3 regions of the Nocardia sp. NBC_00511 genome follow, and region 1 is predicted to be linked to each of the others. Evidence: riboswitches for the same ligand, from Rfam matches in the RefSeq annotation. Region 1 holds a riboswitch; each other region holds the start of a gene.
The links. A riboswitch is a leader RNA that binds a small molecule or an ion and turns the genes downstream of it on or off. The one in region 1 is predicted to bind S-adenosylmethionine.
Positions count from the first base shown of each region.

Region 2: linked by a shared signal. The riboswitch ahead of OG300_RS29655 (ABC transporter substrate-binding protein) and the one ahead of OG300_RS30115 (rhodanese-like domain-containing protein) in region 1 are both predicted to bind S-adenosylmethionine.
Region 3: linked by a shared signal. The riboswitch ahead of OG300_RS33300 (amino acid ABC transporter permease) and the one ahead of OG300_RS30115 (rhodanese-like domain-containing protein) in region 1 are both predicted to bind S-adenosylmethionine.

Region 1 covers NZ_CP107849.1:6,431,790-6,441,193, reverse strand. Annotated here, with positions in the region: gene OG300_RS30125 (FAD-dependent oxidoreductase) at 1-1,249, opposite strand, end outside; gene OG300_RS30120 (hypothetical protein) at 1,513-1,944, shown strand; SAM riboswitch class IV at 2,011-2,126, shown strand; gene OG300_RS30115 (rhodanese-like domain-containing protein) at 2,141-2,563, shown strand; gene OG300_RS30110 (O-succinylhomoserine sulfhydrylase) at 2,560-3,774, shown strand; gene OG300_RS30105 (type 1 glutamine amidotransferase family protein) at 3,878-4,519, shown strand; gene OG300_RS30100 (MarR family winged helix-turn-helix transcriptional regulator) at 4,516-4,956, shown strand; gene OG300_RS30095 (HAD-IIA family hydrolase) at 4,979-5,737, opposite strand; gene fgd (glucose-6-phosphate dehydrogenase (coenzyme-F420)) at 6,061-7,071, shown strand; gene pta (phosphate acetyltransferase) at 7,352-9,404, shown strand, end outside.
Region 2 covers NZ_CP107849.1:6,331,404-6,340,807, reverse strand. Annotated here, with positions in the region: gene fusA (elongation factor G) at 1-1,650, shown strand, start outside; gene OG300_RS29675 (SRPBCC family protein) at 1,799-2,224, shown strand; gene OG300_RS29670 (MarR family winged helix-turn-helix transcriptional regulator) at 2,217-2,687, shown strand; gene OG300_RS29665 (GNAT family N-acetyltransferase) at 2,694-3,521, opposite strand; gene OG300_RS29660 (HAD family hydrolase) at 3,609-4,235, shown strand; SAM riboswitch class IV at 4,339-4,455, shown strand; gene OG300_RS29655 (ABC transporter substrate-binding protein) at 4,626-5,666, shown strand; gene OG300_RS29650 (ABC transporter permease) at 5,673-7,511, shown strand; gene OG300_RS29645 (ABC transporter ATP-binding protein) at 7,492-8,424, shown strand; gene OG300_RS29640 (ABC transporter ATP-binding protein) at 8,417-9,196, shown strand; gene OG300_RS29635 (putative FMN-dependent luciferase-like monooxygenase) at 9,193-9,404, shown strand, end outside.
Region 3 covers NZ_CP107849.1:7,162,805-7,172,208, forward strand. Annotated here, with positions in the region: gene OG300_RS33285 (hypothetical protein) at 1-141, shown strand, start outside; gene OG300_RS33290 (hypothetical protein) at 304-993, shown strand; gene OG300_RS33295 (flavin reductase family protein) at 1,169-1,717, shown strand; SAM riboswitch class I at 1,822-1,914, shown strand; gene OG300_RS33300 (amino acid ABC transporter permease) at 1,923-2,801, shown strand; gene OG300_RS33305 (amino acid ABC transporter ATP-binding protein) at 2,798-3,562, shown strand; gene OG300_RS33310 (transporter substrate-binding domain-containing protein) at 3,593-4,576, shown strand; gene OG300_RS33315 (GNAT family N-acetyltransferase) at 4,573-5,070, shown strand; gene OG300_RS33320 (ABC transporter substrate-binding protein) at 5,091-6,725, shown strand; gene OG300_RS33325 (ABC transporter permease) at 6,730-7,689, shown strand; gene OG300_RS33330 (hypothetical protein) at 7,682-7,852, shown strand; gene OG300_RS33335 (ABC transporter permease) at 7,845-8,714, shown strand; gene OG300_RS33340 (dipeptide ABC transporter ATP-binding protein) at 8,711-9,404, shown strand, end outside.

The DNA of each region.
Region 1 (9,404 bases):
CCTTGGACTCCAGGAACGCGGTGACCGCGTCGAGTTCCGGCTCGGGGGCCGGGGCGAAGTTCGCGGCGTCGTCGAGCAGGCAGGCGATGGTCTCGTTGGCGTCGCCCTTGGTGTGGCCGATGAGGCCGACCGGGCCGCGCTTGATCCAGCCGGTGACGTAGGTGGCGGGCTCGTAGCGGGCGGAGCCGTCGGCGTCCTCGTCGACCAGCACGCGGCCGGCCTCGTTGGGGACGGTCCCGGCCTGCTCGTCGAAGGGCAGCGCGGGGATGTTCTGCGACAGGTAGCCGACCGCGCGGTAGACGGCCTGGATGTCCCAGTCCTTGAATTCGCCGGTGCCCTTGCAGTTTCCGGTGCCGTCGAGCTGGGTGCGCTCGGTGCGCAGACCGGTCACCTTGCCGTCGGTGCCGACGATCTCCGAGGGGCTCTCGAAGAAGTGCAGGAACAGCTTGTGCGGGCGGTCGCCGACATCGCGAATGGCCCACTGCTCCAACGTATTGCAGATCATGTCGACCTGCTTGGAGTGGCGGCGCGCGGCCTCGGAGCCCTCGTCGTAGTCGATGTCCTCGGGCGCGACGATGACCTCGATGGTCGGCGAGTGATCGAGCTCGCGCAGTTCCAGCGGGGTGAACTTGGCCTGCGCGGGACCGCGGCGGCCGAACACGTGCACCTCGAGGGCCTTGTTGGCCTTCAAGCCGTCGTAGACGTTCGGCGGGATCTCGGTCGGCAGCAGTTCGTCGCCGGTCTTGGCCAGCACGCGCGCCACGTCCAGGGCGACGTTGCCGACGCCGAGGACCGCGACCTTCTCCGCGTCCAGCGGCCAGGTGCGCGGCACGTCCGGGTGGCCGTCGTACCAGGACACGAAGTCCGCGGCACCGAAGGAACCGTCGAGGTCGATGCCCGGAACCTCCAGGGCCCGATCGGCATTCGCGCCGGTGGAGAAGATGACCGCGTCGTAGAAGCGGCGCAGATCCTCGAGGGTGATGTCGACGCCGTAGTCGATATTGCCCAGCAGCCGGACCTGGTCCTTGTCGAGCACCTTGTGCAGGGCGGTGATGATGCCCTTGATACGCGGGTGGTCGGGGGCGACGCCGTAGCGGATGAGGCCGAACGGCGCGGGCATGCGCTCGTACAGATCGATGCTCACGTCCGCATCGGACTTCATCAACGCATCGGCGGCGTAAATACCGGCCGGTCCGGCGCCCACGATCGCAATGCGTAGCGGGCGGGTCGCTGCACTCTGTTCGGTCATTCTTCCGCGCACCCTTTGGGTCGAAACTAACTTGCCGTCAATACTCAGCCGTCGTTCTTAGCTTAGGCTAAGTTGACGCCCTGGCTCCGGGTACCCTCGTTGGCCCCCGACGCTGCAGCGTTGCTGCGATGTACTGCTATTCCGCACCTGGGGCGGAAATTGTGCTGATTCTATCGGTGACTCACGCCGTGCTCCGCGCGCAGGGCGGTGAACTGTGGGAATGCCGTGCGTCCGGGCGGGCGTCGACCAGGCATGATCAAGCCATGAGCGACGTCGAGGAAACCCCGGCCGAAATCGATCAGGGCGACAACCGCAGCATGTGGCCGTTCCTGGTCGCGGCCGGTCTGATCGTCTTCGTGGTGCTCGGCATCGTGATAGCGACCCTGGTGTCGCCGGTTGAGAAGAATGTCACAGATTCCGATCGGCTCTCGCTCGTGGCCACCCGGTTCATCGCGGTCGCCGACGGCACCGACAAATCCGGTGAGTCCTACGCCTGCAAGGACTTCGACGCGAACCGCTCCCCGCTGCGCGTCGCGCAGGCCACCGGACGCCAGATCACCTTCGACAAGCTCACCGATGCCGCCGTCGACGGCGACAAGGCCACTGCCCAGGTGAGTTTCACCGTCGACGGGCTGCAATCCACCTCGACATGGCACTTCACCCGGGCGGATTCCGCCTGGTCGGTGTGTAATTAGGGATTTCGGCCGCTGACCGATGGAAACGTTTGACACCGGGGCCTCGGGTTGGGCAATCTCATCCCAGGTCATGAGTATCAGCGCCAAGCCCCGGCTCGCTGATCGGCAACCCTCCTCCGCGGTGGGGTGCTCCGGGTGACGACCTGGCCACGCGTCGAACCACGACGCGGCAAGTGCGGATTCACAGGAGGTACAGGTGAGCTACGCGGGTGATATCACGCCCAAACAGGCGTGGGAGCTGTTGCGCGACAACCCGGACGCGGTGCTGATCGACGTGCGCACGGAAGCCGAATGGCGTTTCGTCGGCGTGCCCGACACCAGCGGCATCGGCCGACCCACCGCGCTGATCGAGTGGGTCGACGCCACCGGCACGCGCAACGATCGCTTCACCGACCAGTTGCAGCAGGCGCTCGGTGAGCGTGCCGCCGACTCGGACGCGCCGGTGATCTTCATCTGCCGGTCCGGCCAGCGCTCCATCGGCGCGGCCACCACCGCCACCACCCTCGGCATCGCACCGTCCTTCAACGTCGTCGACGGTTTCGAGGGCGGGCTGGACGGGCAGGGCCATCGCGGCGTCACCGGTTGGCGTGCCGACGGCCTGCCATGGAGGCAGTCATGATTCACGGTGGTTCGTTCGAGCGTCCGCTGCCCGAGGGCGTCGGCCCCGCCACGCTCGGCGTGCGCGGCGGCACCCGGCGCAGCGGCTACGACGAGACCTCGGAGGCGCTGTTCCTCAATTCGGGTTTCGTCTACGAGAGCGCCGAGGCGGCCGAGGCCGCCTTCACCGGCGAGATCGAGCACTTCGTCTACTCGCGCTACGGCAATCCGACGGTCGCCATGTTCGAGGAGCGACTGCGGCTGATCGACGGCGCGGAAGCGTGTTTCGCCACCGCCTCCGGCATGTCCGCGGTGTTCACCGCGCTGGGCGCGCTGCTCGGCGCCGGTGATCGACTGGTGGCCGCGCGCAGCCTGTTCGGCTCCTGCTTCGTGGTCGCCAACGAGATCCTGCCGCGCTGGGGCGTGGAGACCGTCTTCGTCGACGGCGAGGACCTCGACCAGTGGGAGCGGGCGCTGTCGGTGCCGACCCAGGCCGTGTTCTTCGAGACCCCGTCCAATCCGATGCAGGCGCTCACCGATGTCCGCGCGGTCTCCGACCTCGCGCACGCGGCGGGCGCGAAAGTGGTGCTGGACAACGTCTTCGCCACTCCGCTGCTGCAGCGGGGCTTCGATCTCGGCGCGGATATCACCGTGTACTCGGGCACCAAGCACATCGACGGCCAGGGCCGGGTGCTCGGCGGCGCGATCCTCGGGCCGAAGGACTACATCGACGGCCCGGTGAAAACCCTTATGCGCCATACCGGTCCGGCCATGAGCCCGTTCAACGCCTGGACGCTGCTCAAGGGTCTGGAGACCATGCCGCTGCGGCTGCGCCAGTCGGTCGAGTCCGCGCTGCGGCTGGCCGAGTTCCTGGAGAGCCACCCGGCCGTGGCGTGGGTGAAGTACCCGTTCCTGTCCTCGCACCCGCAGTACGAGCTGGCCCAGCGCCAGATGTCGGGCGGCGGCACGGTGATCACCTTCGAACTGAAGGCTCCCGAGCACGAGGCCAAGAAGCGCGCCTTCGAGGTGCTCAACGGGCTGCGCATCATCGACATCTCCAACAACCTGGGCGACGCCAAGTCGCTGATCACCCATCCGGCCACCACCACGCACCGCGCGATGGGGCCGGAAGGCCGTGCGGCCGTTGGCATCACGGACGGCGTGGTGCGGCTGTCGGTCGGGCTGGAAGACATCGAGGATCTGCTCAACGACCTCGATCGCGCCCTGGGCTGATCGAAAACTGTCCAAGAAAGGCCGGAACCCACGAGGGTTCCGGCCTTTCTCGCGTTTCGAAGAGCCATTGACAGCATCCTGTCAAAGATGACAGTATGCTGTCATGATGAAGACCGTGCACCTGGCCGTCTACGACACCTTTTCCGACTGGGAGCCCGGCCACGCGACCGCGCACATCAACCGCCCGCTGTGGCATCGCGAGCCGGGAACCTGGCAGGTGAAGACGGTCGGACCCACCGCTGAACCGGTCACCTCGATGGGTGGCATGCGCGTCACGCCGGACGTCGTGCTCGCGGATCTGAAGCCCGCCGACAGTGCCATGCTGATCCTGCCGGGCCTGGCCCTGGAAGCGGATCCCGCCGCGTTCGGCCCCTTCGGCGCGAAGGCGCGCGAGTTCCTGGCGGCCGGTGTGCCGGTGGCCGCCATCTGCGGCGCCACCTTCGGTCTCGCGGCCGAGGGCCTGCTGAACGACCGCCCGCACACCAGCAACGCGGCGGAATACCTTGCCTACAGCGGATACTCGGGCGGCGAACACTTCGTCTACGAACCGGCCGTCACCGACGGTGATCTGATCACCGCGACCGGCACCCGCCCGGTGGAATTCGCCCGCGCCATCCTGGGCCGCCTCGACATCTTCGAACCGCACATCCTGGAAGCCTGGTACCAGCTCTACGGAAACAACGATCCCGCAGGCTTTTTCGCGCTCGCCGAGTACGAGGCCGGTCGTACGGCCGCGACGGTATGACGGCCGACGGTCAGCGGCTGTTCGCCACCGCGGCGGTCACCTCGTTCAAGCTGAACGGCCAATTCCTTTCCATCGCCGAGGAATTGGCCAAGCCGTCGGGTATCACGGTGGCCTGGTGGCAGGTATTGGGCGCGGTGCTGCACGAACCGCTGCCGGTGGCCGGTATCGCCCGGGAGATGGGCATCACCCGACAGAGCGTGCAGCGCGTCGCCGATCTGCTGGTCGACAAGGGCTTCGCCGAGTATCACCCGAACCCGGCGCATCGCCGCGCCAAACTGGTGGCCATCACCGAAGCCGGTCACGACGCGGTGCGCGCCATCGATCCCCAGCATGCCGCCATGGCGAAGCGGCTGGTGGCGCAGCTCGGAATCGATGAGCTGGCCCGCATCGTGGACGCGCTGACCACTTTGTCCGCCGCGCTGGACGCCCTCGAATAGCTCAGGGGGACAAGCGAACAGCTCAGGCGGAGAACGGATCCTTGGTCTTGCCGACGAGCGAGGCGACCGACGGCAGGATCGAGGTCGGGCGGTAGGGGAACTGTTCGACCAGGGCCGGGGTGGAGATGCCGGTGGTGACCAGGATGGTGCGCATGCCCGCCTCCAGGCCCGCGATGACGTCGGTGTCCATCCGGTCGCCGATCATCACGGTGGAGCGGGAGTGCGCGTCGATGCGGCGCAGGGCCGAACGCATCATCAGGGGATTGGGCTTGCCGACGTAGTAGGGCTTCTTGCCGGTGGCCTGGGTGATGAGGGCGGCGACCGAGCCGGTGGCGGGCAGGATGCCTTCGCGGGAGGGACCGGTGGCGTCGGGGTTGGTGGCGATGAAGCGGGCGCCGGCGGCGATCAGCCGGATGGCGGTGGTGATGGCTTCGAAACTGTAGGTGCGGGTTTCGCCGAGCACCACGTAGTCCGGATCGGAATCGGTGAGTACGTAACCGATTTCGTGCAGCGCGGTGGTGAGGCCGGATTCGCCGACCACGTAGGCGGTGCCCTCGGGGCGCTGTTCGTGCAGGAAGTTGGCGGTGGCCAGCGCGGAGGTCCAGATGGATTCGATGGGGATGTCCAGGCCGGTGTGCTTGAGCCGGGCCTGCAGATCGCGCGCGGTGTAGATCGAATTGTTCGTCAAGACCAGGAACGGGATGGCGTTGTCGCGCAGTTCGGCGAGGAACTGGTCGGCTCCCGGGACCATGTGATTCTCGTGGACCAGCACACCGTCCATGTCGGTGAGGTAGGACAGGATCGGGTCTGCGCTAGAAGTGGTCACGCCGCACATTCTCCGCTATCGGGCGGGGGAGTGCTCATATATTCCGGCTCTGACTGACCGTCCGACCAGTCTCATCCCTGGAATATCGTCCCCCGACCCCGGGTTCGACCCGTCGGGTGTGACCCCTGCCGCATCCCGTCCCGCCGCTGACCTATGGTGCGAGGTATGGCCGTTCCATGCCGGTTTGTCACCACGCGCGATGCCCGGCACTCAGGACGGTCGAGCGGGAGGTTGGGCCCGTACAACCCAAGCGCAGCAACGCGACAGGAGTGCCGCAGGTGAAGAACCTCAAGCTCGGATACAAGGCATCGGCCGAACAATTCGGCCCGCGCGAACTGGTGGAGCTGGCGGTGTCGGTCGAGGCGCACGGCCTCGACAGCGCCACGGTCAGCGATCACTTCCAGCCCTGGCGGCACAACGGCGGGCACGCGCCGTTCTCGCTGGCCTGGATGGCCGCGGTCGGCGAGCGCACCAAGCGCATCCAGCTCGGCACCTCGGTGCTGACCCCGACCTTCCGCTACAACCCGGCCGTGATCGCACAGGCCTTCGCCACCATGGGCTGCCTGTACCCCGACCGCATCATGCTCGGTGTCGGTTCCGGTGAGGCGCTCAACGAGATCGCCACCGGCTTCCAGGGCGAATGGCCGGAATTCAAGGAGCGTTTCGCGCGCCTGCGCGAGTCGGTCGACCTGATGCGCGCGCTGTGGACCGGTGAGCGCACCGACTTCGACGGCCAGTACTACCGAACCGTCGGCGCGTCGATCTACGACGTGCCCAAGGGTGGCATCCCCGTCTACATCGCCGCGGGCGGTCCGCTGGTGGCCCGCTACGCCGGTCGCGCGGGCGACGGCTTCATCTGCACCTCGGGCAAGGGCATGGACCTCTACACCGAGAAGCTGATGCCCGCCGTCGAGGAGGGCGCGGCCAAGGCCGGGCGCACCATCGACGACATCGACCGGATGATCGAGATCAAGATCTCCTACGACACCGATCCCGCTCTGGCACTGGAGAACACGCGCTTCTGGGCCCCGCTGTCGCTGACCCCGGAGCAGAAGCACTCCATCACCGACCCGATCGAGATGGAGGCCGCCGCCGACGCGCTGCCGATCGAGCAGATCGCCAAGCGCTGGATCGTGGCCAGCGATCCGGACGAGGCCGTCGCGCAGATCAAGCCGTACCTGGACGCCGGGCTCAACCACCTGGTCTTCCACGCGCCGGGCCACGATCAGCCGCGCTTCCTGGACCTGTTCCAGCGCGACCTCGCACCGCGCCTGCGCGCGCTGGCATAAGTACCGCACGACACAGCCGACGCGACGGCGTCCGGGCCCGGAGGCTATGGGCAAATGTCCTCCGCCGGACGCCGTTTCGCGCTTCGGAACCGGGCTCCGAGCGGGACATATGTCATGTGATTGCAGTCGCTTCACCAGCGTCCCGGGTATCGGTCGCGCCGGAAACCCCTGCTGAGACCGGCCGAACGGGATTGATAGCTGACATGCATCAATCGGCTCACCTGTCGTGTTGTCCGGCAGACGCGGAAATCGGCCCATAACGGTCGGTAGTCTTTCGCTCATGGCTGCCACCACGGTTTCCAGCGTGTACATCGCGTCCCCCGAGGGCGACACCGGCAAGTCGACGGTGGCCCTCGGCGTCCTGCAGGCCATGGCGGCCACCACCCCGCGGGTCGGAGTCTTCCGGCCCATCACGCGCTCGGCGACGGGCCGTGACTACATCGTCGAGCTGCTGCTCGAGCACTCCACCGCCGACGTCGACTACGACCAGGCCACCGGCGTCACCTACGAACAGGTGCACGAGGATCCGGACGCGGCGATCAGTGAGATCGTCATGCGCTATCACGCGGTCGCCAAGCAGTGCGACGCCGTGCTCATCGTCGGCAGCGACTACACCGATGTCGCCAGCCCCAGCGAACTGCGCTACAACGCCCGCATCGCCGTCAACCTCGGCGCGCCCGTGCTGCTGGTGGTGCGCGGAATGGGCCGCACCTCAGAGGAATTGACGCATCTGGTGGAGCTGTGCCGCAGCGAACTCGTCGCCGAGCACGCCAAACTGGTGGCCGTCATCGCCAACCGCTGCGAGCCCGAACAGCTCCAGGCCGACGCCGCCGCTCTGAAGGCGGCCTGCGCGGTGCCGTCCTGGGCGCTGCCGGAGGTGCCGCTGCTGCAGGCCCCCACCATGGAGGAGCTGCGCGAGGCCATCGACGGCCAGATGTACAGCGGCGACCCGGAACTCATGCAGCGCGAAGCCCTCGAGGTGATCGTGGGCGGCATGACCGCCGAGCACATTCTGGAACGGCTCACCGACGGCGTCGCCGTCATCACCCCCGGCGACCGCTCCGACGTGCTGCTGGCGCTGGTGAACGCCCATGAGGCCGAAGGCTTTCCGTCGCTGGCGGGCATCATCATGAACGGCGACATGCTGCCGGAGCCGTCCATCGCCCGGCTGATGGCGGGCCTCAAACCCAAGCTGCCCATCCTCTCGACCCAGCTCGGCACCTACGAGACCGCGAAGGCCACCGCGCTGACCCGCGGCCGGGTGTCGCTGTCGAGCATCCGCAAGGTGGACACCGCGCTGGCGCTGATGGAGGAGCGGGTCGACCCGCGGGAACTGTTGCAGCAGATCGAGATTCCGATCCCCAACATCGTCACCCCGCAGATGTTCGAATACCAGCTCATCGAGCGCGCCCGCAACGACCGCAAGCGCATCGTGCTGCCCGAGGGCGACGACGACCGCATCCTGCGGGCCGCCGGTCGCGTGCTGCAGCGCAAGATCGCGGATCTCACCATCCTCGGTGACGAGACCAGCGTGCGCGGCCGGGCCGCCGAACTCGGCGTCGACATCGAGGCCGCCGAGGTGCTCGATCCCCACACCTGTCCGCTGCGCGACGAGTTCGCCGAGGAGTACGCCCGGCTGCGCGCCCACAAGGGCATGACGGTCGATCGCGCGCGCGAATTCATGAGTGACATATCGTATTTCGGCACCATGATGGTGCACATGGGGGTCGCCGACGGCATGGTGTCGGGTGCGGCGCACACCACCGCGCACACCATCCGGCCGTCCTTCGAGATCATCAAGACCGAGCCGGGCGTCTCGACGGTGTCCAGTGTGTTCCTGATGTGCCTCAGCGATCGGGTGCTGGCCTACGGCGACTGCGCCGTGGTGCCGGATCCGACCTCGGATCAGCTGGCCGATATCGCGATCTCCTCGGCCCGCACCGCCGCCCAGTTCGGCATCGAGCCGCGGGTGGCCATGCTCTCCTACTCGACCGGTGAGTCCGGGACCGGTGCGGATGTGGACAAGGTGCGCTCCGCCACCAAGCTGGTGCACGACCGTGCGCCGGAACTGTTGGTGGAGGGCCCGATTCAGTACGACGCGGCGATCGAGCCCGCGGTCGCCAAGACCAAGCTGCCCAATTCCGCGGTGGCCGGTCAGGCGACGGTTTTCATCTTCCCGGATCTCAATACGGGGAACAACACCTACAAAGCGGTGCAGCGCAGCGCCGGCGCGGTGGCCATCGGCCCCGTGCTGCAGGGGCTGCGCAAGCCGGTGAACGACCTTTCGCGCGGCGCGCTCGTCGCCGACATCGTGAACACCGTTGCCATCACCG
Region 2 (9,404 bases), 100 kb from region 1:
ATCGCGTTCGTCAACAAGATGGACCGGGCCGGGGCCGACCTCGACGCCGCCGTCGAGTCGATTCGGCAACGGCTGCACCCGGTTCCGCTGCTGCTCCAGCTGCCGATCCGCACCGGTGACGTGTTCACCGGCGTGGTCGACCTGGTCGCACTGCGGGCGCTGCGCTGGGACGCCGCGACCGGTGTCGTCGACGAGCCCGTGCCCGCCGACCTGGCGGATGCGGCGCTCGCACGACGGCGCGCGCTGGAAGAGGCGGTGGCCGAACGGGATTCGGCGGCGCTCGAGGAGTTCGTCGAGCAGTCGGCGCTGACCGCCGAGACCTTGGCGGCCGGGCTGCGACGGCTGACGATCACCGGTGCCGTGGTGCCTGTGCTGTGCGGTGCGGCCTACCGCGATATCGGGGTGGAGCCGCTGCTGGACGCGGTGGTCGCGTATCTGCCGTCGCCGCTGGATCGGCCACCGGTGACCGGAATCTCCGGTGCCGGAACCGAATCGGCGCGAACCGTGGAGCCGGGGCAGCCGCTGGCGGCGCTGGCGTTCAAGGTGCAGGCCACCCCTACCGGGCGGCTCACCTTCGTCCGCGTGTATTCGGGTGTGCTCGCCAAGGGCGACACCGTGCTCGATGCCGGTACCCGGCAGCGGGAGCGGGTCGCGCGCATCCTGCGGGTGCAGGCCGATCGGCACGAGGAGGTCGCGGTGGCGACGGCCGGTGACATCGTCGCGCTGGTCGGTCCCAAGTCGGCGCGGGTGGGTGCGACGCTGTGCGCGCCGGACGAACCCGTGCTGCTGGAGCCGCCCGCGGCGACCGAGCCGGTGGTGTCGGTGGCGGTGGAGGCGCGTTCCAATGCCGACACCGAGAAGCTGGCGGTGGCGCTGGCCCGGCTCGCCGAGGAGGATCCGTCGCTGGTGGTGCGGACCGATGCGGAGACCGGGCAGACGCTGCTGGCCGGGCTGGGCGAACTGCATCTCGAGGTGGTGGTGGAGAAGTTGCGCCGTGACCGCGGGCTGGAGGTGTCGGTGGGCAGGCCGCAGGTGGCGTACCGGGAGACCGTGGTGCGCGGCGTGCGGGGCTTCACCTATCGGCACGTCAAGCAGGACGGTGGTTCGGGGCAGTGGGCGCACATCATTCTCGATGTGCAGCCGCTGAGCGAATCCGATGCCGGGGCAACCGGTTTCGAGTTCGTGTCGACGGTGGTCGGTGGCCGGGTGCCCGCGGAGTTCGTGCGCGCGGTGGAGGCCGGGTGCCGGGACGCGCTGGCGGCGGGTCCGCTGGGCGGGCATCCGGTCACCGGGCTGCGGGTCACCCTGACCGACGGCGCCACGCACTCGAAGGACTCCTCGGACCTGGCGTTCCGCACTGCGGGGCGGCTGGGGCTGCGGGAAGCCTTGCGCGCGAGCACGATGGCGGTCCTGGAGCCTCTCGCCGAGCTGACGGCGACCGCGCCCGAGCAGTACGTGGGCGCGGTGCTGGGTGATCTGGCCGCTCGTCGCGGGCGGGTCACGGGTTCGGTGTCGCGGCCCGGTGTCGCGGTGCTGACGGCCACCGTGCCGCTCGCCGAATTGTTCGGCTACGCAACGCGTTTGCGCAGCCGGACGCAGGGGCGCGGGACGTTCACCACCAGCCCGGTGGGGTACGCGGTCGCGCCGTGAGTGAGTAGCGATCCGGCGGGTGGGCGACGACTGTGTCGCGTACCCGCCGGGTTCGTTGCGAGGGTGGCTCATACCTCAAGGGTTGATTGTAGTCGCGACAACAGTTACTGTTGTCGCGACAACAGATTCATCGGCAGGGAGAAAAGCCATGATGTACTCGTTCACCGAAGCGGCCGTGATCACCGGCGATATCGACAAGATCTGGGCGGTCGCCACCGACGTGGCGCGCTGGTCGGAGTGGGATCCGCACGAGGAGAAGTCCCGCATCGACGGGGAGTTCGCGGCCGGAACCCGGGGCTGGGTGAAGCCCAAGGGCGCGCCCGCCGGGCCGTTCACCATCGTGGATGTGGCGGCCGGGCAGTCGTGGACCAGCGAGGCCGGGATTCCGTTCGGGAAGCTGCGCGGACACCGCACCTACGAGGCGCTCGGCGACGGCACCGTGCGGGTGTCGGAGAATGTCGAGGTACACGGTCCGATGGGCCCGCTGTTCAAGTTGATCTGGGAGAAGGGGATGCGGGCGGACATGCCGCGCACCTTCGCGGCATTGGAGCAGGAGGCGCTACGGCGTGGCTGAATCGTCGGATACCCCGCGCGGGCCGGTCGGCGTCCCGCGCGGACCGCTCATGAGTCCCGGGTTCTGGCTGCACCACGCCGCGCTGGAGTGGCGCGCGACGCTGGAGCGGAATCTGCGGCCGCTGGGGCTCACGCCCACCCAGTTCAACCTGCTGGCCTCGGCGGGTTGGCTGGGGCGGCAGGGTGAGTCGCCGACCCAGCAGCAGGTGGCCGACATGTCGGGGTCGGATCGAATGATGGCGTCCAAGGTGCTGCGCGCGCTCGAGGAGCGCGGGCTGCTGGCGCGGCGCGCCGATCCCGCCGACGCCCGGGTGCTGCGCATCGAACTCACCACCGCCGGCAGGGAATTGGTCGGCCAGGGGGTGCAGATCGCCGTGGACACCGACGTGCAGGTGTTCGGCGCGAACGGCGACGAGCTGCGCGAGCAGCTGAAACCGATTGTCGCTCACCGCCTTCCGGAGTGAATCCGGTCAGTCCTTGACCAGGATCGCGCGCGTGTAGAGCAGGGCGAAACCGAGGCGCTGGGTGTTCTGCTGGGATTTGGAACCGGGCTGGGTGGTGATCACCGCGATATCGCAGCCGCCCCGGGCGGCCTCGGCGAGGCGGGCGGACAGCAGCGCGGACTGCACGCCGTGGCGGCGGTGCTCGGGAAGGGTTGCCGCGCCGGTGAGTTGGGCCACGCCGCCGGACATGCGCAGGCTCGCGCCGCCCGCCACCGCGCCCGTGCGGCGGGCCAGGTAGCGGCGGATACCGGCCGCGCCGGTCAGGTCGCGCATGGCATTGGCGATGATCTCGGCGGGGAACTCCTCGTGCGAGGCGACGCCCTGGGTATCGGGGTGGGCGAAGCCGGTGGCGACGGCGTCGAGCCAGGTGTCGAATTCGCTTTCGCCGCTGGGGGATACGTCGACACCGTCGGCGCTCTCGGCGGTGCGGTCGCCGTGCAGTTCGAGGCCGAGCACGTTCTCGAAGGACACCAGCCGGTAGCCGCGGGTGGTGAGCAGTTCGGCGACGCCGGGATCGCCGAGCTGCGAGACTTCGGCCTGCACCGGTGCCCCGCGGGCCGCGAACAGCCGCTCGATCTCGTCGAGCTCGGCCGGATCCGGTACTCCGGCGAAGCCCAGCCCCGCCACCTTGTTCAACGGTGAACCGTCCTCGGCACAGGCGGCTACGCCGCCCGCGATCGGGATCACGAAGCCGGAACCGGTGCCCAGCCGGGTCGCGGCCGCGGCGCTGCCCTTCTCGATCAGCTCGGTTTCGACCCGCTCGATCCGTGCCGCCAGCTCCACCCCGCAGAACAGTGTGCCCTGATTGCTCGCCATGCGCCCGAGCCTAATTCGCCGGGTCCTCCCGAAGCCCGTCATTTTTCCGCGTCGTAGGGTCGGGTGGTGGCTGGTGATCAGGTGGGCGCGCTCGTGGTCGGATTCGACCTGGACATGACGTTGATCGACTCGCGCCCGGGGATCGCGGCGGTGTGGGACGAGGTGTCGGCCCGGACCGGGGTGCCCATCGATTCCGAGCTGGTGGTGTCGCGGCTGGGTCCGCCGCTGGCGGAGGAGGCGGCGAACTGGTTCCCCGAGCACCAGGTGCCGGGGGTGCTGACGATGTACCGCGAGCTGTATCCGGAGATCGGGGTGGAGTCGGCGCTGCCGCTGCCCGGGGTGGCGGAGTCGCTGGCCGCGGTGCATCGGGCCGGGGGCACGGTGCTGGTGATCACCGCCAAGTACGAGCCGAACGCACGGCTGCACCTCGAGCATCTCGGGCTGGCGGTGGACGAGCTGGTCGGCAATGCCTGGGCGGAGGAGAAGGGCGAGGTGCTGCGCGAGCGCGGTGCGGCCATCTATGTCGGGGATCATCTCGGCGACATCCGGGCTGCCAAGGTGGCCGACGCGGTGTCGGTGGCGGTGACCACCGGACCCTATGCGGCGGAGGAACTCTCGGCCGCGGGCGCGGATGTGGTGCTGCGCGATCTCACCGGATTCCCGTCCTGGCTGGCCGGTCACCTCGCGGGCTGAAGCCCTGCTCACCATGCGGGAGTGAGCTTTCCGACGCTGGTTAGCGTCATCCCGATTCGAATCCTGTCGGTGTCCGGGATGCCCGGATTAGTCTTCGACTCACGGTCACGAGTATCAGCACGTTCGAGCCCCGGCTCGCTGATCGGCAACCCTCGCGCGGCGGTGGGGTGCCCCGGGTGACGACCAGGCGGCGTCCGAGTGGGCGGCGCAAGCGCAAGCTCATTCCCTATGCCCGGCTGCGCCGGTGCGTGAGTGCAGAGGTTTGTCATGAGCAGGAAATGGTCCGGATCGCGTGCGCGTCGGATTGTGGTGGGAGTCGCCGCGGCGGCGTTGGCAGCGGGAACGTTGTCGGCGTGCGCGGGCAACTCGTCCGACAGTAGTTCCGACACAGTGTATTTCGGTGTCTCGGGGCCGAAGACGGGCACCTCGGCCGAGTACGGGCGGCTCTGGCAGCAGGGTTTCGACCTGGCGCTCGAGCAGGTCAACGCGGCGGGCGGGATCGACGGCAAGAAGGTCGCGCTGAAATGGGAGGACTCCCAGTCCGATCCGAAGCAGACGGTGCCGATCGCCACCAAGTTCGTCGACGACAGGTCGATCATCGCCGAGCTCGGCGACTTCTCCTCACCCGCCTCGATCGCGGCCTCGCCGGTGTACAACCGCGGCAAGCTGGTGCAGTACGGGTTCACCAACTCCTCGACCGACTTCACCAAGGGCGGCGACTACTCCTGGAGCCCGTCGGTCACCCTGGACACCGTGCAGGCCGCGGTCACCGACTGGGTGAAGGCGAAGGCGACCAGGGTTTCCGTCGTTTATCTCGAATCCGACTGGGGCAAGCAGGATTTCGGCTTCTTCCAGCAGTACGCGAAGCAGAAGGGGATCGACATCGTCTACTCGTCGTCGATCCTGCCGGACTCGCAGGACTTCCGGCCGGTGCTGATCAAGGCACGCGACGCCAACCCGGACGCGGTGGTGCACCTGGGTTACGGTCCGGACGGCGCGCTGGTGGTCAAGCAGCTGCGTGATGTCGGGTACAAGGGTCAGTTCTTCGGTGGCCAGAACACCCCGCAGTTCGTGGAGCTGGCGGGCACCGCGGCCGAGGGCGACATCGTCAACGGCGTCTTCTCCCCGTCGGACACCAACCCGAAGATCCAGGACTTCGTCACCAAGTTCCGGGCCGAGTACAACACCGAGCCCGGCGACTTCAACGTCTACGCCTATGACGCGATCAACGCACTGGTCAAGGCCGCCAAGTTCGGCGGCGCGAACCGTGAGGGCATCCTGAAGGGCCTGCGCGAGGTCAAGGACTTCGACGGCATCGGGTTCACCACGCCCTTCGCCTTCGACCAGCAGACGCGTCGGCCCAGCAACATCAAGCCGATCCAGCTGGTGCTGCAGAACGGCAAGTTCGTTCCCGTCGCCTCCGCCAAGTAGCGGCGCATGTTCGACACGCTCATCGCGGGTCTGGTCCACGGCAACGCGTACGCGCTCATCGCCGTGGGCATCACCCTGATATTCGGGGTCAGCAATGTCATCAACTTCGCGCACGGCGCGATCTTCGCCTTCGGGTCGGTGCTGGGCTGGTGGCTGATCGCCCAGCACGGGGTGCCACTGTGGGCGGCGCTGATCGTGGTGGTCGCGGTGACCGCGCTGCTCGGCGTCGGCATCGACGTGCTCGCGGTGCGGCCGCTGCGGCGCGCCCCGGCCATCGCGGCGCTGCTGGCGACGGTGGCGGCCGGACTGATCATCGAGAACGTGGTGGCGCTGGTCTTCGGGCCGGACACCCGGCCGTTCCCGCAGGTGTTGTCCACCAACAACTTCCAGGTCGGCGGGGTGCGATTCGGGACCTCGGACGTGACCATGTTCGCCATCACCGTCACGGTCATGGCGGGGCTGTGGGCGTTCCTGCGGTACAGCCGTCACGGGCTGGCCATTCGCGCCACCGCTCAGGATCCGGACGCGGCCGCGCAGATGGGCATCCGGGTCGGCCGGGTGCAGTCGCTGGCCTTCGCCATCGCCTCCGGGCTGGGCGGGCTGGCGGGCATCTTCGTGGGGCTCTACAACTCCAATATCTCGCCGACCAACGGCAGCATCGTCGGGTTGACCGGTTTCGTGGCCGCCACCATCGGCGGGCTCGGGTCGATTCCGGGCGCGGTGATCGGCGGGTTCGTGCTGGCGCTGGTGGAGGCGTTCGGCATCTACTGGCTCGGCGACGGCTACCGCGACCTGATCACCTTCGGGCTACTGGTGATCTTCCTGGTGGTCCGGCCGGGTGGGCTGCTGGCCCGCCCGCCCGCCATCGAATCCGAGCCGATGACCGGCACCTTCCTGGGCGCCGGGCGGGAGCTGCGGGTGCGCTGGTGGCACGCGGTGATCGCGTTCGGCGTTGCGGCGGTGGCGATTCCGTTGTTGGCCGACGACTACAGCATCTCGGTCGGCACCCAGATCCTGGCCTACGCGATCATCGCGGTGTCGATGACGCTGGTGGCCGGGTCGGCGGGACAGCTGGCCATCGGGCAGGCGGGGCCGATCGCGATCGGCGCGTACACCTCGGCGGTGCTGACGGTGTCGCACGGCTGGGCGTTCCTGCCCGCCGTCGTCATCGCGGGAATTGTCGCGGCCGGGGTGTCTTCGGTGCTGGCCGCGCCGCTGTGGCGGTTGGGCGGGCACTATGTGGCCATCGCGACGCTGGGGATCGGCATCGTGACGGTGGCGATCATTCGCAACTGGGAGTCGGTGACGCGCGGCAGCTACGGCATCTTCGGGATTCCGCCCGCCAGCCTGTTCGGCCACGAATTCACCACGCACACCGAGCTTTTCCGGCTCGAGCTGGTGGTGCTGGCGATCACCATCGCGGTGCTGATCGGGGTGCAGCGGTCCCGGCTGGGCACCGCCATCCGCGCCATCGGCGCGGACGAGGTTGCGGCGCGGTCGGCGGGCGTGCCGGTGCGCGATTACAAGGCGCTGGCGTTCGCGGTGGCGGCGTTCTTCTCCGGGATCGGCGGGGCGCTGCTGGCGCACCAGTACTCCTACATCGATCCGACGGTGTTCAACCTGCCGATGTCGCTGCTGGTGGTGACGATCCTGGTGCTCGGCGGCACCGCCTCGCCCTACGGCGCGGTGCTGGGCGCGATCGTGCTGATCGGCGTCCCCGAGGCGCTGCGGCTGGCGCCGTCGCTGCGAATCGTGTTGTACGGCTTGGTATTGCTGCTGGTGGTGCGGTTCCGGCCGCAGGGCATCCTGGTGCTGAGGAGGCAACGTGTCCCGGTCATCGCCTGAACGTATCGCCGTGCCCGACGAGCCGGTGCTGAGCGTCCTCGGACTGCGGCGGGCCTTCGGCGGGGTGCGAGCGGTGGACGGTGTCGAATTCTCCATCGCGCCCGGTGAATTCGTCTCGATCATCGGACCCAACGGGTCCGGGAAGTCGACCACGGTGAACCTGATCTCCGGGGTGCTGAAGCCGGATTCCGGGCAGGTGCTGGTGCGCGGCAAGCGAATTCGGCCCGGCCGCCCCGAGGCCGCCGCGGAGGCGGGCATCGCCCGCACCTTCCAGAACGGGCGGGTGTTCGGGAATCTGACGGTGCGCGAGAATGTGGACGTCGGATTGCACACCACGCTGTACGCCACCCGGCCGCTGCGTGGTCTGGCGAATATCCCGGTGCTGCGGTGGATTTCGTTGCTGGCCGAACTCGGGGTGGCGCTCGCGCCGACCCCGGCGGCGCGGGCGGAGCGGCGGGCGGCGGAGGAGCGGGTGGATGCCGAGCTGGCGCGGTTCGAGGAACGGCTGGCGCCGCGAGCCGACCATCCGACCTACACGCTGTCCTACGCCAATCGCCGTCGCACCGAGATCGCGCGAGCGCTGGCGCTGCGACCGCAGCTGCTGCTGCTCGACGAGCCCGCGGCGGGCATGAACCAGACCGAGACCGCCGAAATCGGCAGGCAGCTGGCCGATCTGAAGGCGCAGGGTCAGACGATCCTGCTGGTCGAACACAAGATGGACCTGGTGCACGACCTGTCGGATCGGGTGCTGGTGCTGGACGAGGGCCGGGTGATCGCCGAGGGCACGCCCGCGCAGGTGCTCGCCGACCCGCGGGTGATCGAGGCGTATCTGGGTCGCAGCCGGCTGCCGGTGGCGGATGCGCCGGAACCGGTCGGGGAGATCGCGGAAGAGAAAGCGACGGCGGATGTCTGAGAATGCGGTGGCGGCCCTCGGTCCCGGAAACTTTCGCGAGAACACCGAACCGATCCTCGAATTCGACCGCGTGGTGGTGCATTACGGGACGTCGCGGGCATTGAACGAAGTGTCCCTGCGGGTTCGGCCCGGTGAGATCGTCTCGCTGCTGGGCGGCAACGCCTCCGGGAAGTCGACGACCATGAAGACCGCGCTCGGCTTGATCAAACCCAGCTCCGGGTCGGTGCGCATCGACGGCGTCGAGGTGAACAGGACACCGCCTTCGGCGCGGATCGCGGCGGGGCTGGCCTCGGTGCCGGAGGCTCGCAGGGTTTTCCCGGCCATGACGGTGGAGGAGAATCTGTTCGTCGGCGGCTATATCCGCAGGGAGCGCCGGTCGGTGCTGGCCGCGCGGGCGGCGGAGTTGTTCGAGCATTTCCCGCGGCTGGCGCAGCGTCGAGGCCAGCGGGCGGGCACCCTGTCCGGCGGGGAGCAGCAGATGCTGGCCTTCGCGCGAGCGCTGATGAGCAAACCGCGGCTCATCTGCATGGACGAGCCCACCATGGGCCTGTCGCCGCTGTTCGTGGATCGGGTGCTGGACGAGATCGCCCGGTTGAACCGGGAATTGGGGCTGGCCATCCTGATCGTCGAGCAGCAGGCGGAGTTGGCCCTGAGCATCGCGCACACCGCGAACGTGCTGCGCACCGGGGAGATCGTGCTGCACGGCCCGGCCGCGGAGTTGATCGGGGATCCGGCGGTGCGCGACGCCTATCTGGGAAAGGTGACCACATGACACCGCAGCGGCTGGGTTTCTTCACCCGGCTGGTCCGCACCGATCCGGCCCAGGACGCGGCCACGGTGTACCGCCACGCCCTCGAACAGGTCGAACTGGCCGAGCGGCTCGGCTACGACACCGCCTGGGTGGCCCAGCATCATCTGGACCCGGCCGAGGGCGGACTGCCCTCGCCGCTGGTGTTCCTGGCGCACGCCGCCGCCCGGTT
Region 3 (9,404 bases), 730 kb from region 1:
GCGGGCTGCATCGGAGGCGCCGCGGCGGTGGGCTTCCTCGGCACCCTGGCGGGTCAGTTGTTCGTGACCGCTCCGGTTGCGCTCGCGGCCGCTATCCAGTACTTCTCGACCATCAACGAGCCGCACATCTCCGGTAAATAGGGGATTTCGGCAAGCGATGGGCAAAGGTTCATCATTCGGGCACCCCAGTGCCACTCCGCGTTTGATCGTCCCGGTTTCCATCGGTGCGTCCCCAGGGGTTTACACCTGACAATGATTCCTCTGGGGGCGCACCTGCTCATCTCCAGAGGGAATTTTCAACACATGCGCTTCAAGAACTTCGCCGTGACCGCGGCGCTGACGATCGCTGCCCTTGGCATCTCCACCGCGACCGTCAACGCCGCCCCGGCTCCGGCCGACGAATCCATCAACTACACCGCCACGGTCGACCAGACCAGCACCATCGTCCACACGGACGCCGGTTCCATGGTCGTCGAGGACGGCGCTTTCAAGATCAAGGCCGCGAATGGCGCTGTGCTGGCAGGCACTCCGCTGAACTTCCGCGTCGACGAGTTCGAGTTCCCGATCGCGGCGAACATCGCGGACCACAGCGCCACGCTGACCCCGCAGTTCGATCTGGATCACGCGACCTACAAGCCCGTCGCGCTGCCGTTCGAGGACCAGGCTCCCTGGAAGACGGATTACGACCGTGAGCAGGCTGCCTGGAACCGCATGAAGGACACCATCTCCACCGGTGCCACCATTGCCACCCTGGTCGGCGGCATCGGCGGCGCGGCCGTCGGTTGCGTCATCGGCTTCGGTGTCGCGGGTGTCGCTACCGCTCCGCTGGCCGCGCTCTTCGGCGCCGGTCCGATCGCGGGCTGCATCGGTGGCGCTGCCGCCGTCGGCTTCCTGGGCACCCTCGCGGGCCAGCTGTTCATCACGGCTCCGGTCGCGATCGCCGCTGCGATCCAGTACTTCGCCACCATCAACCAGCCGCATCTCGCGAAGTAAGCGCTAAGGAGCTCAGGGACGAACTCAGACACCTCATCGGGACAACCCGTCCGGCTTCGGGGCCGGACGGGCTTCCGTTTTTTCACGGTGTGCTGAACTCGTGTTCCCGCCCCCGCTTCCGATCGGCTCGAGCGCAACCCTGTCGGTGCGCGGCGGCCGGTGCTGAAGTGAAGTGATGGGCGAGCTGACCTCGATTCACAGCGCGGGCGCCGCGCTATCTCCGGTCGACGGCACGGATCTGCGAAAGACCTTCGCGCACTTCCCCAGCGGGGTGGTGGCGGTCTGCGCACGGATCGGTGGCAATCCGTACGGCATGGTGGTGAGCACCTTCGTACCGGTGTCACTGGATCCACCGCTGGTGTCGATCTGCATCCAATATTCCTCCGAGACCTGGCCGATTCTGCAACAGGCCAGCCGTCTGGGGTTGAGCCTGCTGGGCAGTGCGCAGCAGGCGGCGGCCCGGGGTCTGAGTTCCCGTCGTGGTGACCGCTTCCGGAATGTGGAGCTGCACACTGGGACCGGCAATGCCGCCTTCGTGGCGGGCGCCGCCACCTGGCTGGAAACCTCCGTCCACGAGCAGGTTCCGGCGGGCGATCACGCCGTGGTGCTGTTGCGGGTGCACCGCCTGACCACGCATCCCGAGTCCGAGCCGCTGGTATTCCATCGCAGCGGTTTCCGCGCGCTGCACGACCATGATCCCGATCTGGACGCGGCCGCCGGCTGAGTTCTCCGATTTTCCGGTGGCAATCGGGAAATCCGTTGTACCGCTATTGAATTCACGCTGATCTGGACCGGCGACAGGCGTCGCCGGAGTTCGTATCGTCGTCTTCACCATCCAGAGCGATCGAGAGACCTGGCTCGCAGACATCGCAGCAACCCCCGCGCACGTGGTGCGGGTGCTTCCGCCAGGACCGATGGAGGACGAATCCATGAGCACATTGGCGGCACCCGCGGACACCGCGACGCCTGTCGATCACGACGATGGCGAACTGCGCATCGTCCGCACCCGGCACCCCTGGCGCTGGGTGACGGCGGCGGTCGCACTGCTGCTGGTCGCGCAGTTCGCGCACGGCCTGATCACCAATCCCGGCTGGGACTGGTCCACTTTCGCGCAGTACATCACCGCGTCGTCGGTGCTCTCAGCACTGAAGGTGACGCTGGAGCTGACCTTCTGGGGGACGCTGCTCGGCTTCTTCATCGGGATCTGGCTGGCCATCGGCCGGTTGTCGAAGAACCCGGTGCTGCAGGCGATCTCGTGGACCTACGTGTGGGCGTTCCGCTCGATTCCGCTGATCGTGCAGCTGCTGTTCTGGTTCAACCTGGCCTATCTGTACAAGACGCTGTCGCTGGGCATTCCGTTCGGCCCGGAGTTCGCGCACTTCCAGACCAATGGCGTGATCAGCGGATTCACCGCCGCCGTCATCGGTTTGGCGCTGCATCAGGCCGCGTACTCGGCGGAGATCATTCGCGCCGGGATCATCTCGGTGGACGAGGGGCAGTGGGAGGCGGCGCGTTCGCTGGGGCTGCCGTGGCATCGGCAGTTCTTCACGATCGTTGCCCCGCAGGCCATGCGCGGCATTCTGCCGAACGCCGCGAACGAGGTGATCAGCCTGTTCAAGGGCACCTCGATCGTGTCGACCATGGCGATCGCGGAGCTGTTCTACCAGGTGCAGGTCATCTACGGCCGCAACGGCCGGGTGGTGCCGCTGCTGATGGTGGCGACGGTCTGGTACATCGCGCTGACCACCGTGCTGAGCATCGCGCAGTTCTATATCGAGCGGCACTTCGCGAAGGGTGAGAAGCGGTGAGCGAGTACGCGATCGAACTGCGCGGCATCCGGAAGTCCTTCGGCCGCAACGAGGTGCTCAACGGCATCGATCTGACGGTGCGGCCCGGTGAGGTCACCGTGATCCTGGGCCCGTCGGGTTCGGGCAAGTCGACGCTGCTGCGAACCATCAACCATCTCGAACAGGTCGATGCCGGAACCGTCCGGGTCGGTGGCGAATTGGTGGGCTACCGCCGCCGGGGCGATCGGCTGCACGAGCTGCCCGAACGCGAGATCCTGCGTCAGCGCTCGCGCATCGGCTTCGTGTTCCAGAACTTCAATCTGTTCCCGCATCTGACGGTTCGGGAGAATGTGGCGCTCGCGCCGGTGGCCGCGCAGCGCCGCGCCAAGGCCGAGGTGAACGCGGAGGCCCTGGAGCTGCTGGCCCGGGTCGGGTTGTCGGACAAGGCGGATGAGTACCCGTCCCGGCTCTCCGGTGGTCAGCAACAGCGGGTCGCCATCGCACGGGCGCTGGCCTTGAAGCCCGAGGTGCTGCTGTTCGACGAACCCACCTCGGCGCTGGACCCCGAGCTGGTCGGCGAGGTGCTCGAGGTGCTCACCGATCTGGCCCGCGGCGGCGCGACACTGGTGATCGTCACCCACGAGGTGGGTTTCGCCCGCGAGGTCGCCGACACCGTGGTGCTGATGGACGAGGGCCGCATCGTCGAACAGGGCCCGCCCACCCAGGTGCTCGACAGCCCGGCGCATCCGCGCACCAAAGCCTTTCTCGCACACGTCCTGTGACGTGTCCCCGACTACGTGAGGACCATTCCGATGTCCATGGCGAGCCGTCGCAGACGGATCGGCGCTCTGATCGCCGTCACCACTCTGAGTCTGCTGGTGGGTGGCTGCGGTAAGGGCGATGGCACCACCACCGACACGACCCGCACCGTGAACGGCGTCAGCTATGACCTGTCGCCCGAGCAGGCCGGCCGCGTACACGCTCCGAAGGTGGACGCCATCGCGGCGCAGTTGCCGCAGGCCCTGCGCGACCGCGGCACGCTGGTGGTGACCGGCTCGGTGGGCGCGGCTCCGCCGCTGCGCTTCTACGCCACCGACGATCGCACCCCGATCGGCGCGGACGCCGATCTCGCCGTGCTGGTCGCCGACATTCTGGGCCTGAAGGTCGACACCCGCATCGGCGACTGGGCGCAGAACTTCGTGAAGATCGATTCCGGTGAGGCGGACGCCTTCGTCAGCAATGCCACGGTCACCGAGGAGCGCAAGGAGAAGTACGACTTCGCCACCTACCGCCTCGACAATGTGGCGCTCGAGGTGCCCAAGGACGCGAACTGGACCTACCAGGACCGCAAGTCGTTGGCGGGCAAGAAGATCGGCGTCACCTCCGGCACCAACCAGGAGCAGTTGCTGGTGAAGTGGAGCGCCGATGATGTCGCCGACGGCCTGCCCAAGGTGGACATCACCTACTACCAGCAGGTCAGCGACTACTACCTGGCCCTGTCCGCGGGTCGTATCGACGGCTACCTGGGACCGAATCCGTCCGCGCAGTATCACGTGGCGCAGACCGGTCAGTCCAAGGTGGTCGCCACCTTCTCCGGTGCGGGCGATGCCCTGCAAGCCGAGATCGGCGTGCTGACCAAGAAGGACAATGGTCTGGTCGGGCCGGTGCAGCAGGCCCTGCAGTACGCCATCGACAACGGCCTGTACCGCAAGGTGCTCGATCGCTGGGGTCTGGGCGGCGAAGCGGTGGCGCAGTCGCGGATCAATCCGCCGGGCCTACCGAAGGCGAAGAAATGACAGTGTCGCGCAACGTATTCCACGTCGGCCAGCACGATCCGCTGGCCGGTCCGCTGCTGGCGGAACTGGCCATCGAGTACAGCACCCGCTACGGCGGCACGCCCGGCGAGGTGCACGCGGAGCTGACCGAATATCCGGTGAGTCATTTCGCGCCGCCGCACGGCGACCTGCTGGTCGTGGTCGAGGACGGAGAACCGGTGGCGGGCGGCGCTTTTCAGCGCTTCGATGCCGAAACCGCTGAGCTGAAACGGATCTGGACCGCCCAGGGCCAGCGCCGTCGCGGGCTGGGCCGCTTCGTGCTCGAGCAGCTCGAGGCCGAGATCGCCCGGCGTGGTTACCGCCGCATCTACCTGACCACCGGACCCCGCCAGCCCGAGGCCGTGGCGCTCTACACGGCGGCGGGCTACACCGCGCTGCCGCTGGATGTCCGGGAAGAGGTCGGGTACGTCCATCCATTCGAGAAATTCGTTCCCGCCCAGGCGGTTTCGGTATGAGTCCCCTCCGGAGATCCACGATGACCTATTTCCCCACCGTGCGTGCGCGCCGCGCCGTCGCGCTCACCGGTGCGCTCGCCGCTACCCTCACCCTGGCCGCGTGCGGCAGTGGTGACAGTGGCGGTGGCGGCGGTGAGCCGTCAGGGCCGCCGCAGTCGGGCGGCACCCTGCGCTACGGTCTGTCGTCGGCTCCGACCTGCTCGGATCCGGCTCAGTCGGGGACCAATCAGACCATCTACGTGACCCGGCAGATCGTCGATTCGCTGGTGGATCAGGATCCGGCCAGCGGGGCGCTGCGGCCGTGGCTGGCCGACACCTGGAATTACACGGCCGACGCGAAGAGCTTCACCTTTCATCTGAAGGACGGCATCACCTTCAGCGACGGCACCCCGCTGACCGCTGACTCGGTGCGCAAGAACTTCGATTCCATCGTGGCGCTCGGCGGGGTGAAGGCGCCGCTGGGCGCGAGCTACCTGTCCGGGTACGTGGGCAGCGTCGCACTGGACCCGCGGACCGTGCGCATCGAGTTCTCCGCGCCCAATGCCCAGTTCCTACAGGCGGTCTCGACCCCGCAGCTGGGTATTCAGGCCGACGCCACCATCGGCAAGTCGGCCGAGGAGCGCTGCCAGGGCGGCAATATCGGCAGTGGGCCGTTCACCTACGCCGAATGGAAGCAGAACGCGTCGGCGACGCTGGCCAAGCGGGCCGGGTACCAGTGGGGTTCCGGAGTGTTCGCCTCGCAGGGGGAGGCGCACCTGGACAAGATCGCGTTCACCGTGGTGCCCGAATCCGGGGTCCGCACCGGCAGTCTCGCCTCCGGACAGCTCGACGCGATCAGTGACGCGCTGCCCCAGGACATCAAGCAGATCGAGGGCGGCGGCGGCCGGGCGCAGTTCACCGCGAACCCCGGCGTCGTATTCGGGTTGCAGCCCAACGTGACTCGCGGCCCGCTGCGTGATCCGGCGGTGCGGACGGCCCTGCTGCCCGCGATCAACCGCAAGGAGCTGGTCGAGACCGTGCTGGGTCCGCAGTTCAAGCCCGCCACCGGCGTGCTGGCCGCGAATACCCCCGGCTACGTGGATCTTTCGACCCGGGTGACCTACGACCCCGACGCCGCGAAGAAGCAGTTCGATCAGGCCGGGTGGGTGCCCGGTGCGGACGGCATCCGGGTCAAGGACGGCCAGCGCCTGTCCGCGGCGGTGCTCTTCTCGCCGGTGTTCGCGGGCAATCAGGCCATTCTGGAGTTGACCCAGCAGCAGTTGAAGGCCGTCGGCTTCGAGCTGCGACTGGAGCCGGTCTCGGTGGCCGATTCGATTGTGCGGCAGAACAACAAGGACTTCGACTTCGCGTACTACAACACCACCCGCGCCGACGGTGACATCCTGCGCGCCACCTTCGCGTTCGATCAGCGCAATCTGAACGTCCGCCCCGCCGGTGACAACCTGGATGTGCTGCTCACCCAGCAGCTCGCGACCACCGATGCCGACGCGCGGGCCCGGCTGATCGGTGACGCGCAGCGCGCGGTCCTCGACGACGGCCTGTGGATTCCGACCATCGAGCTCTCGCAGGCCATCGGCGTCGGCGGGAAGGTGGCCGGGGTGAAGTTCGAGGCGTCGGCCCGCCTGCAGTTCCACGACACCTGGCTGCAGCGGTAATCCCATGGGCCGCTATGTGATCAAACGGGTGCTGCAGGCAGTGGGGGTGCTGTGGGCGGCGTTCACGCTGTCGTTCGTGGTGCTGTACCTGCTGCCCGGTGACCCGGTGGCGATAGCGGCCGGTTCCAGTACCGACGCCACCGTCGACCCGGCCGCCATCGCCGAGATGCGCACCCGCTACGGGCTGGACCAGCCGTTGTGGTCGCAGTACTGGACGGCACTGACGCATGCGGTGCGCGGCGACTTCGGGCACTCGATCAGCACCGGCCAGACCGTGACCGGGGCGCTGGGTGAGGCCCTGCCTTCGACGCTGGCGCTGGCCGGTCTGGGTTCGCTGCTGGCGGTGATCGGTGGCGTCGGTCTGGCCGTGGCGGCCGCCTACACCCAGCGCGGCTGGCTGCGCGGTCTGCTCACCGCGCTGCCGCCGATCGGTGCGTCGATGCCGGGGTTCTGGGTGGGTCTGCTGCTGCTGCAACTGTTCTCGTTCCAGCTGCGCTGGGCGCCCGCGTTCGGCGGCAAGGGGCTCGGCGGCACCATCCTGCCCGCGATCACGCTGGCGCTGCCGGTGGGCGCGGCCATCGCCCAGGTGCTCTACGCCAGCCTCATCTCGACGTGGCGGCAGCCGTTCGTCGAGGTGGCCTTCGCCAAGGGCGCGTCGCGCTGGTGGGTGCAGGTGCGGCACGTGCTGCGCCCGGCGTCGGGTCCCGCGCTGACCGTGGCGGGACTGTGGGCGGGCACCGTGCTCGCCGGGTCGGTGGTCACCGAGACGGTGTTCTCACGGCCCGGCGTCGGCCGCCTCATGCAGCAGGCGGTGCTGTTCCAGGACATTCCGGTGGTCCAGGGCGTCGTGGTGCTGGCCGCGCTGCTGTTCGTCACCGTGAACCTGGTCATCGACCTCACCTATCCGATCCTGGATCCCCGTGTGGTGCACAGGAATTCCGTCGAGGAGCGCGCCCATGCCTGATCGCCTGCCCGTCCTGCCGCGCCACTTCATCCGTGACCTGCGCGCGCGGTTGCGCACCCCGTCGGGTCCGCGCTCGCGCCTGCGCGTGCTGACGCTGACCCACCCGATGCTCGATCCGGGGTTCGCGTACTGGGTCGTCGAGGAGGAGTCCTCCGATGACTGAGGTGATCACCGCACCGAACCCGGTTGTGTTGCCGAAGGTTTCGGCCGGACAGGTGCTCGGCTGGATGCGACGCAACGGCGGGCTGGTGGTCGCCGCCGCCGTGGTGGCGCTGGTGCTGGCGTGGGCGGTGGCCCCGTCGGTCTTCGCGGGCCGGGACCCCCTCACCGGGGTACCTGCCCAGAAGCTGCGTGCTCCCAGCGCGGCGCACTGGTTCGGCACCGACAACCTCGGCCGGGATCTGTACACCCGGGTGGTGCACGGGGCCGGATTGTCTTTGAGCGCAACGGTGTTCGCGGTGCTGCTGGGGCTGGTCGCCGGGTCGCTGCTCGGACTGGTGTCGGGTGCGGCGGGCGGCGCGGTGGACACGGTGCTGATGCGCGTGGTCGACGTGCTGCTGTCCATCCCGGATCTGCTGGTGGCGCTCGCCATGATCACGGTGCTGGGGCTCGGCACCCGCAATGTGGCCATCGCCGTGGGGATTTCGCTGATCGCCAAGTTCGCCCGGGTGATGCGCAGCGAGGTGCTGCGGGTGCGGCGCGCGCCCTACGTGGAGGCGGCGCTCGCCTCCGGGGTGCGCTGGCACACGGTGCTGTTCCGGCACGTGCTGCGCAATGCGTACGGGCCGGTGGCGGCGCTGGCGGCGGTGGATTTCGGCATGGCGGTGCTGTTCGTGGCCTCGCTGAGCTTCCTCGGCTATGGCGCGGTCCCACCGACGCCGGAATGGGGTTCGCTGGTGTCCGACGGGCGCGGGTATCTGGCCATCGCCTGGTGGATGACCACGCTGCCGGGACTGGTGATCGTCGTGCTGGTGCTCTCGACGCAGCGTATTTCGCGCGCCCTTCAGAAGGACGGACTGCGATGACCGAGTCGCTGTTGAGCATCGATGGGCTGCGGGTCGAGTACCGGGGCAGCACCGGCGTCACGACCGCCGTGCGGGGCGTATCCCTGGAGGTGCGGCGGGGTGAGACGGTGGCTCTGGTCGGTGAATCCGGTTCCGGGAAGTCGACACTCGCGCACTCGGTGATCGGCCTGCTCGGCGGCGGGATCGTCACCGGCGGCCAGATCACCTTCGACGGTGCACGCATCGAGCACGCCTCCGCGCGGACCCTGCGTCGATTGCGCGGTGCGCGTATCGGACTGGTGCCGCAGGACCCGGGCACCTCGCTGAATCCGGTGCTGCGCATCGGTGATCAGGGCGGGGAGGTGCTGCGCATCCACGGCCGCGCCGACCGCCGCACCGCGCGCCTGGAGGCCGTGCGGATTCTCGAACAGGCCGGACTGGATCGGCCCGAACTGCGCGCCCGGCAGTATCCCCAGGACCTGTCCGGCGGGCAGCGTCAGCGGGTGCTGATCGGCATCGCTCTGGCCTGCGGGCCGGAACTGGTGATTGCCGACGAACCGACCAGCGCGTTGGACGTCACCGTGCAGCGCCGCATCCTCGACCATCTGGCCGAGCGCACCGCCGCCGCCGGTACCGCCGTCCTGCTCATCACCCACGACCTGGCGGTCGCCGCCGAGCGCGCCGACCGCATCGCCGTGATGCAGAACGGGG